Cryptosporangium aurantiacum: one gene and its partner. The protein of the gene in region 2 binds, or shares a complex with, the protein of the main gene of each other region. Links are inferred from orthologs where the notes say so. Each region holds a gene or a part of one and is shown on either strand. Other genes may lie near its edges.

What was found.
Region 1: secG (region 2) and secY share a complex: the UniProt entries of both Escherichia coli proteins name them as parts of the sec protein translocase complex. The link is inferred for Cryptosporangium aurantiacum from one-to-one orthologs.

The regions. Positions count from the first base shown.
Region 1 is NZ_FRCS01000005.1:512,021-515,236, forward strand. Bases 265-3,166 are described here. They hold secY (preprotein translocase subunit SecY), read right to left. Parts: upstream 2,431-3,166; coding sequence 1,099-2,430; downstream 265-1,098. Other genes in these bases: map (type I methionyl aminopeptidase), read right to left, coding at 265-318; BUB75_RS20015 (adenylate kinase), read right to left, coding at 449-1,099; rplO (50S ribosomal protein L15), read right to left, coding at 2,700-3,152; rpmD (50S ribosomal protein L30), read right to left, coding at 3,157-3,166. In the rest of the region: more of map, read right to left, coding at 1-264; more of rpmD, read right to left, coding at 3,167-3,216. UniProt on the Escherichia coli protein: The central subunit of the protein translocation channel SecYEG. Consists of two halves formed by TMs 1-5 and 6-10.
Region 2 is NZ_FRCS01000001.1:792,502-795,556, reverse strand. Bases 284-3,024 are described here. They hold secG (preprotein translocase subunit SecG), read right to left. Parts: upstream 1,905-3,024; coding sequence 1,662-1,904; downstream 284-1,661. Other genes in these bases: BUB75_RS03410 (HAMP domain-containing sensor histidine kinase), read right to left, coding at 2,095-3,024; BUB75_RS03420 (RNA polymerase-binding protein RbpA), read right to left, coding at 1,241-1,585; pgl (6-phosphogluconolactonase), read left to right, coding at 427-1,194; BUB75_RS03430 (glucose-6-phosphate dehydrogenase assembly protein OpcA), read left to right, coding at 284-430. Also shown: more of BUB75_RS03430, read left to right, coding at 1-283; more of BUB75_RS03410, read right to left, coding at 3,025-3,055. UniProt on the Escherichia coli protein: Subunit of the protein translocation channel SecYEG. Overexpression of some hybrid proteins has been thought to jam the protein secretion apparatus resulting in cell death; while this may be true it also results in FtsH-mediated degradation of SecY.

The DNA of each region.
Region 1 (3,216 bases), on a different replicon or contig from region 2:
GTCGACGATCGCGCCGCAGTCGATCGAGATCAGGTCGCCGTCCTCGAGCACCTGGGACTTGCGCGGGATGCCGTGCACGACCTGGTCGTTGACCGACGCGCAGATCGATGCGGGGAAGCCGTGGTAGCCCTTGAAGGACGGGATCCCGCCCAGCGAGCGGATCGAGTCTTCGGCGATCGCGTCGAGGTCGGCGGTCGAGACGCCGGGGGCCACCGCGGCGCGCAGACGCTCCAGCGTCTTCCCGACGACGAGCCCGGCGGCACGCATCAACGTGATGTCGGCGGGCGACTTGAGCTGGATCTCCTGCGTCCTGAACACGGATTCGACACTAGCTCGGCGTCCGCGACGGTGCGCTGCCGGGCGTCCGCGAAGCAGGCTTGGAGCGAAAGTCGCCCCAGAACGCAGAGCGGGCCAGGCGAAAGCCTGGCCCGCTCGGATGCGAATTCTTCTACTCGAACGGCGCTAGCGCGTCGATGGCGCGGTCGGTGACGTCCTCGACCGGGCCGGTGGCGTCGATCCCCACCAGCTTGCCCTGGGCGCTGTAGAAGTCGACGAGCGGCTCGGTCTGCTCGTGGTAGACCTCGAGCCGCTTAGCGATCGTCTCCGGCTTGTCGTCGTCCCGCTGGAACAGCTGACCGTCGCACCGGTCGCACACGCCCTCGACCGTCGTCGGGTCGAACTCGACGTGCCAGATCTTTCCGCAGCCCCGGCAGGTACGCCGCCCGGAGAGCCGCCGGATCACCTCGTCGTCCTCGACCACGAGCTCGAGCACGACGTCGATCTTGACGCCGAGCTCCTTGAGCATGTCGTCGAGCACCTCGGCCTGCGGGACGTTCCGCGGGAACCCGTCGAGCAGGAACCCGTCCACCGCATCCGGCTCGGCGAGACGCTGCCGCACCATGTTGATCGTGATCTCGTCCGGCACGAGCTGACCGGCGTCCATGTATTTCTTCGCCTCGACACCCAACGGCGTCCCCTGGCCCACGTTGTAGCGGAAGAGGTCACCGGTAGAGATCTTGGGCGCGCAGAGGTGAGCTGCGATGAACTCGGCCTGAGTCCCCTTGCCCGCACCCGGGGGGCCGACCAGTACCAGCCGCACTAGCGGAGGAAACCTTCGTAGTTGCGCTGCATGAGCTGGCTCTCGATCTGTTTAACGGTCTCGAGACCGACACCGACGATGATCAGTACCGCCGTACCCCCGAAGGGGAAGTTCTGCGTGTTGTTGCCGCCGTCATCGAGCAGGGAGATGAACAAGTTCGGAAGAACCGCGATGATACCCAGGTAGATCGACCCCGGCAGGGTGATCCTGCTCAGAATGTAGCCGAGGTACTCCGCGGTGGGCCGACCGGGCCGGATGCCCGGCACGAAGCCACCGAACTTCCGCATGTTGTCCGCGACCTCGGTCGGATTGAACGTGATCGCCACGTAGAAGTACGTAAAGAAGACGATCAAGCCGAAATAGAGCAGGATGTGGAGCCACGAGTCCGCGGGCGTAATCCACTTGTCCACGAATCGCTGCACCGAACCCGGGTTTTCCGGGTCACCGAGCTGACTGAACAGCTGCGGCAGATAGAGCAGCGATGAGGCGAAGATCACCGGAATGACGCCGGCCTGGTTCACCTTCAGCGGGATGTAGGTGGACGTGCCGCCGTACATTCGCCGGCCGATCATCCGCTTCGCGTACTGGACCGGAATCCGCCGCTGCGCCTGCTCGATGAAGACGACGAGCGCGATGACGACCAGAACGATCACCAGCACGATGCTGAAGACCAGACCGCCCTTGGTCTCCAGGATGTTGTTGCCCTCGTACGGCATGCGCGCCGCGATCGAGGTGAAGATCAGGACCGACATGCCGTTGCCGACGCCGCGGTCCGTGATCAGCTCGCCGAGCCACATGACCACTGCCGTACCCGCGGTCATCGTCAGGACCAGCGTGGTCAGCGTCAGCCACTGCGGCTGGGCGGTGTTGCTCGGGATGATCGAGAGGTTGCAGCCCTGGAACAGGTTGCCGCTCCGGGCGAGCGCGATGTAACCGGTCGACTGGAGAACGGCCAGGCCGATAGTCAGATAACGCGTGTACTGCGTGATCTTGGCCTGACCCGCCTGGCCTTCCTTGCGCAGCTGCTCGAGCCGCGGAATGACCACGACGAGCAGCTGCAGGATGATGCTGGCCGTGATGTACGGCATGATCCCCAGCGCGAACACCGACAGCTGGAGGAGTGCGCCTCCGCTGAACAGGTTCAGCAGCGTCAGGACCTCGCTGCCACCACCAGTCTTGAGCTGGTCGATGCACTGATTGATGTTGGTGACGGACACGCCTGGTGACGGCAGCGTGGCGCCGACTCGGTAGATCGCAATGATGAACAGCGTGAAGAAAATCTTCTTGCGCAGGTCGGGCGTACGAAACGCCCTACCGAAGGCGGCGAGCACAAGTCCTCCTGCGCACGGACCCATCGTCGTGGCCCGCTGATCGGTCAGGCCGGTGACCCAGAGAGGTCAGCCGCGGCCCAGTGTGGTCGGGGCAGCCCGCTCCGCCGTCAGGCGCGGGCCTGTGGTGCGACTCTAACAGTCGGTCGGTCTCCGATGGCCCACGTCGAATCTCGGCGTGAGCACAGCTCCCTGAGAGGGGCCTGAGGAGCCATAGAGACCAACGGCGTCCGGCCCGGGCGAGTTCCGCCCGGGCCGGACGCCGCAGTGGTTCAGCTTTCGGTGATCTCGTTGACCGTGCCGCCGGCCGCCAGGATCTTCTCCTTGGCGGTGGCCGAGAACTTGTGCGCCGACGCGGTGAGCTTGACGCCACCGAGGTCGCCGTCGCCCAGGATCTTGACCAGGCGGTTCGGGCGAACGGCACCGGCGAGCGCGAGCTCCTCCGGGCCGATCTCGCCGCCGTCCGGGAACAGCTCGGCGAGCCGGTCCAGGTTGACGACCTGGTACTCCACGCGGAACCGGTTCTTGAAGCCCTTCAGCTTCGGCAGTCGCATGTGGATGGGCATCTGCCCACCCTCGAAGCGCGCCGGAACCTGGTAGCGGGCCTTGGTTCCCTTGGTACCGCGACCAGCCGTCTTACCCTTGGAGCCCTCTCCGCGACCCACACGGGTCTTCGGGGTGTGGGCGCCGGGGGCCGGCTTCAGGTGATGGACCTTGAGGGCCATGGCGTTACTCGACCTCCTCGACCGTCACGAGGTGCCGCACGGTGTGCACCATGCCGCGCATCTC
Region 2 (3,055 bases):
CGACACGGTGATCGGCCGTCCGACGTCGGTCAAGGTGATCACCGCACCGCGGAACGTCACCGGAACGCTGCTGGTGGGCTGGCTGCGGAGCCGTCTCGGCCTCGAGGTCGACCTGCAGGAGACCGCGAAGCGGGGCATCGCCGAGGTCACGGTCGAGATCGACGACGGCACGACGATCTCGGTTGTCCGGCAGGACAGTCACCACGCGATCCTGCGCCGCACCGGGGTTCCCGACCGGATCCAGCCGCTGGCCCGGCGGTCGCTGGGCGAGCAGCTCGCCGAGGAGATCAAGCGCCTCGACCCGGACCAGCCCTACGGTGAGGCGCTCGGCGCGGCCACCGGGCTGACCGGCCTGAATCAGCGGTCGCCGTTCCGCACGCACGTCTGGAAGGACCCGATGCCCACCGCGACCCCCGCGACCACCTCATGACGGTCGGCGAACTGAGTGTTGTCGTCCACCGGGACGCCGACGTCCTGGCTGCGGCGGCCGCGGCCCGGCTGATGGTGCGGATCGTCGACGCGCAGCAGGCGCGTGGCACCGCCTCGATCGTCCTCACCGGTGGCGGCGTCGGGATCGGGACGCTGAAGGCGCTGAACGCCAGCCCCGCGCGGGACGCGATCGACTGGGGCGCGCTCGACATCTGGTGGGGTGACGAGCGCTACCTGGCGGCCGGCGACCCCGAGCGGAACGAGGTGCAGGCCACCGAGGCGCTGCTCGACCACGTGCCGGTCGACCCGGCACGGGTGCACCGGATGCCCGCCGACACCGGCAGCGCGCCGGAGAGCGCCGCTGAGCAGTACGCGGACGAGCTGTCGAAGGCGGCACGGGCCGGCGCGTCGCTCCCGAAGTTCGACGTGCTGATGCTCGGCGTCGGGCCGGAGGGGCACATCGCGTCGATCTTCCCGGAGTCGCCCGCGGCGTACGACGAGGGCCTGGTCACCGCGGTGCGGAACTGTCCGAAACCGCCGCCGACCCGGATCTCGCTGACGTTCGGCACGATCACCAGCGCGGACGAGGTGTGGCTGCTCGCCGCCGGCGCCGGTAAGGCCGAGGCGGTGGGGCTGGCGCTGGCCGGTGCGGGTCGCGTCCAGATACCGGCGGCCGGCGCGCGGGGCGGCGTCCGGACGTTGTGGTTGGTGGACGAGGCAGCGGCGGTCAACGTGCCACCCAACCTGCGCCTTCGCAGGTCATGAACGCCAGAAGCGGCCCCCGGTAGGGGGCCGCTTCTCGCTTTAAGTCTTAGACCTCGCCGCGGCGCGCCCGCACCTTCGCGAGGGCCTCCTCGAGGATCGCCTCACCGTCCGCGTCGCTGCGCCGCTCCCGCACGTAGGCCAGGTGCGTCTTGTACGGCTCGTTGCGCGGAGCCGCAGGCGGGTTCTCGCGGTCCTTGCCGGCAGGCAGCCCGCACCGCGGACAGTCCCAGTGCTCCGGCTCGGCGGCTTCCACCGCGAACGACACACGGGTCACGTGCCCGTTCGCGCAGTAGAAGGGAATGTGGCGACGGGGCGCTGACTCCCCCCGCTCCGCCTCTCCCATCGGCCCCGCGCCGACGCGGGTGCCTCGGATGGCATTTCCACCAGCCACGGTTACAGCGCTCCGTTCCTTCCCAGAGGGGGTGGGTGGGGGTGGTCGCTGCCGAGCGCCGACCGAGCCCGAGAAATCAGGCGCCGGCGGTCGTCTTCAGCAGCAACCCGAGCGTCACGATGCAGGCGAACCAGATCACGCCGGTAGCGATCGTGATCCGGTCGAGGTTCTTCTCCGCGACCGAGGAGCCCGAGAGGTTCGAGGAGACGCCGCCGCCGAACATGCTCGACAGACCCCCGCCCTTACCCCGGTGGAGCAGGATCAGCAGGATCAGCGCCAAGCTCGTCACGACGAGCACGGTCGATACGGCGATGGTCATTGCGGGTGGTAGTTCCTCTCGCTCTCGCGGGGGTCGCGGACACCGGCCCGGTTTCTCCGGGGTGCCGCGCTGGGGCCGCAGCACCACCCGCACAGGATAACTGCCTCAACGGCACGGACGAGCCATGGTCACCATCCGCCTTGTTTTTCGGCGGAAAAGCCAGCCGATGGGCTGACGTCCGCCCCGCCGGTCAGCGGGGTTGGGGCCGGGCGACACCCCGCACCCGGCCCGCCGGAGCCGAATCGCGGCCCGGCGTGGTGAGCGTGGCGGCGACCGCCGGATCGGCCGCGGGGATCAGCACGGTCACCTCGAGCCCGCCGCCCGGCCGGGCGACCGCCTGCACGGTCCCTCCGTGCGCACCGGCCACCGCACGGACGATCGAGAGCCCCAGGCCCGCGCCGCGGGTACCGGTGCGCTCGACCCCGCCCCGCCGGAACGGCTCGAACAGCCCGGGGACCTCGCGCTGGTCCAGCTCCGGTCCGTCGTTGGCGACCACCAGCCAGGCCTGGCGTCCGTCGCTGCCGGTCCGCACGTTCAGGACGCCATGGGTGACGTTGTAGCGCACGGCGTTCTCGACCAGGTTCCCGGCGAGGCGCTCCAGCAGGCTCGGGTCGCCGACCACGACGGCCGGGGCGAAGTCGGTGCCGACCTGGAGCGAGAGCCGCTCGGCTTCGGCCGCGACCGCTGCCAGCGTCGAGGGGACACCTCGCGCGAGGTCGACGGGTATCTGCTTGGCCAGCCGGCCTGCTTGGGCCTCGGTGCGGGCGAGCAGCAGCAGCGCCTCGATCAGCTCGTTCGCGCGGCTGGAGGCGTCCCGGACGACGGTGCCCATCCGGCGCAGGTCCTCGACCGTCGCGTCGTCGTCGGCGAGCGTCACGTCGATCTCGGTCCGCATCACGGCGAGCGGCGTCCGGAGCTCGTGGCTGGCGTTCGCGACGAACCGTTTCTGGCTGCCGAACGCGGCCGACAATCGGTCGAGCATGCTGTCGAACGTGTCGGCGAGCTCCTTCACCTCGTCGTCCGGGCCGGTGTGGTGCAGCCGGTGGTCGAGCGTCTCGGTGGACAGGCGCCGGGCGGTCGCGGTCACCTGGTGCAGTGGGCGCAGCGCCCGTCCGGTGAGCAGGTGCCCGCCCGCCACCCCGGCCACGCCG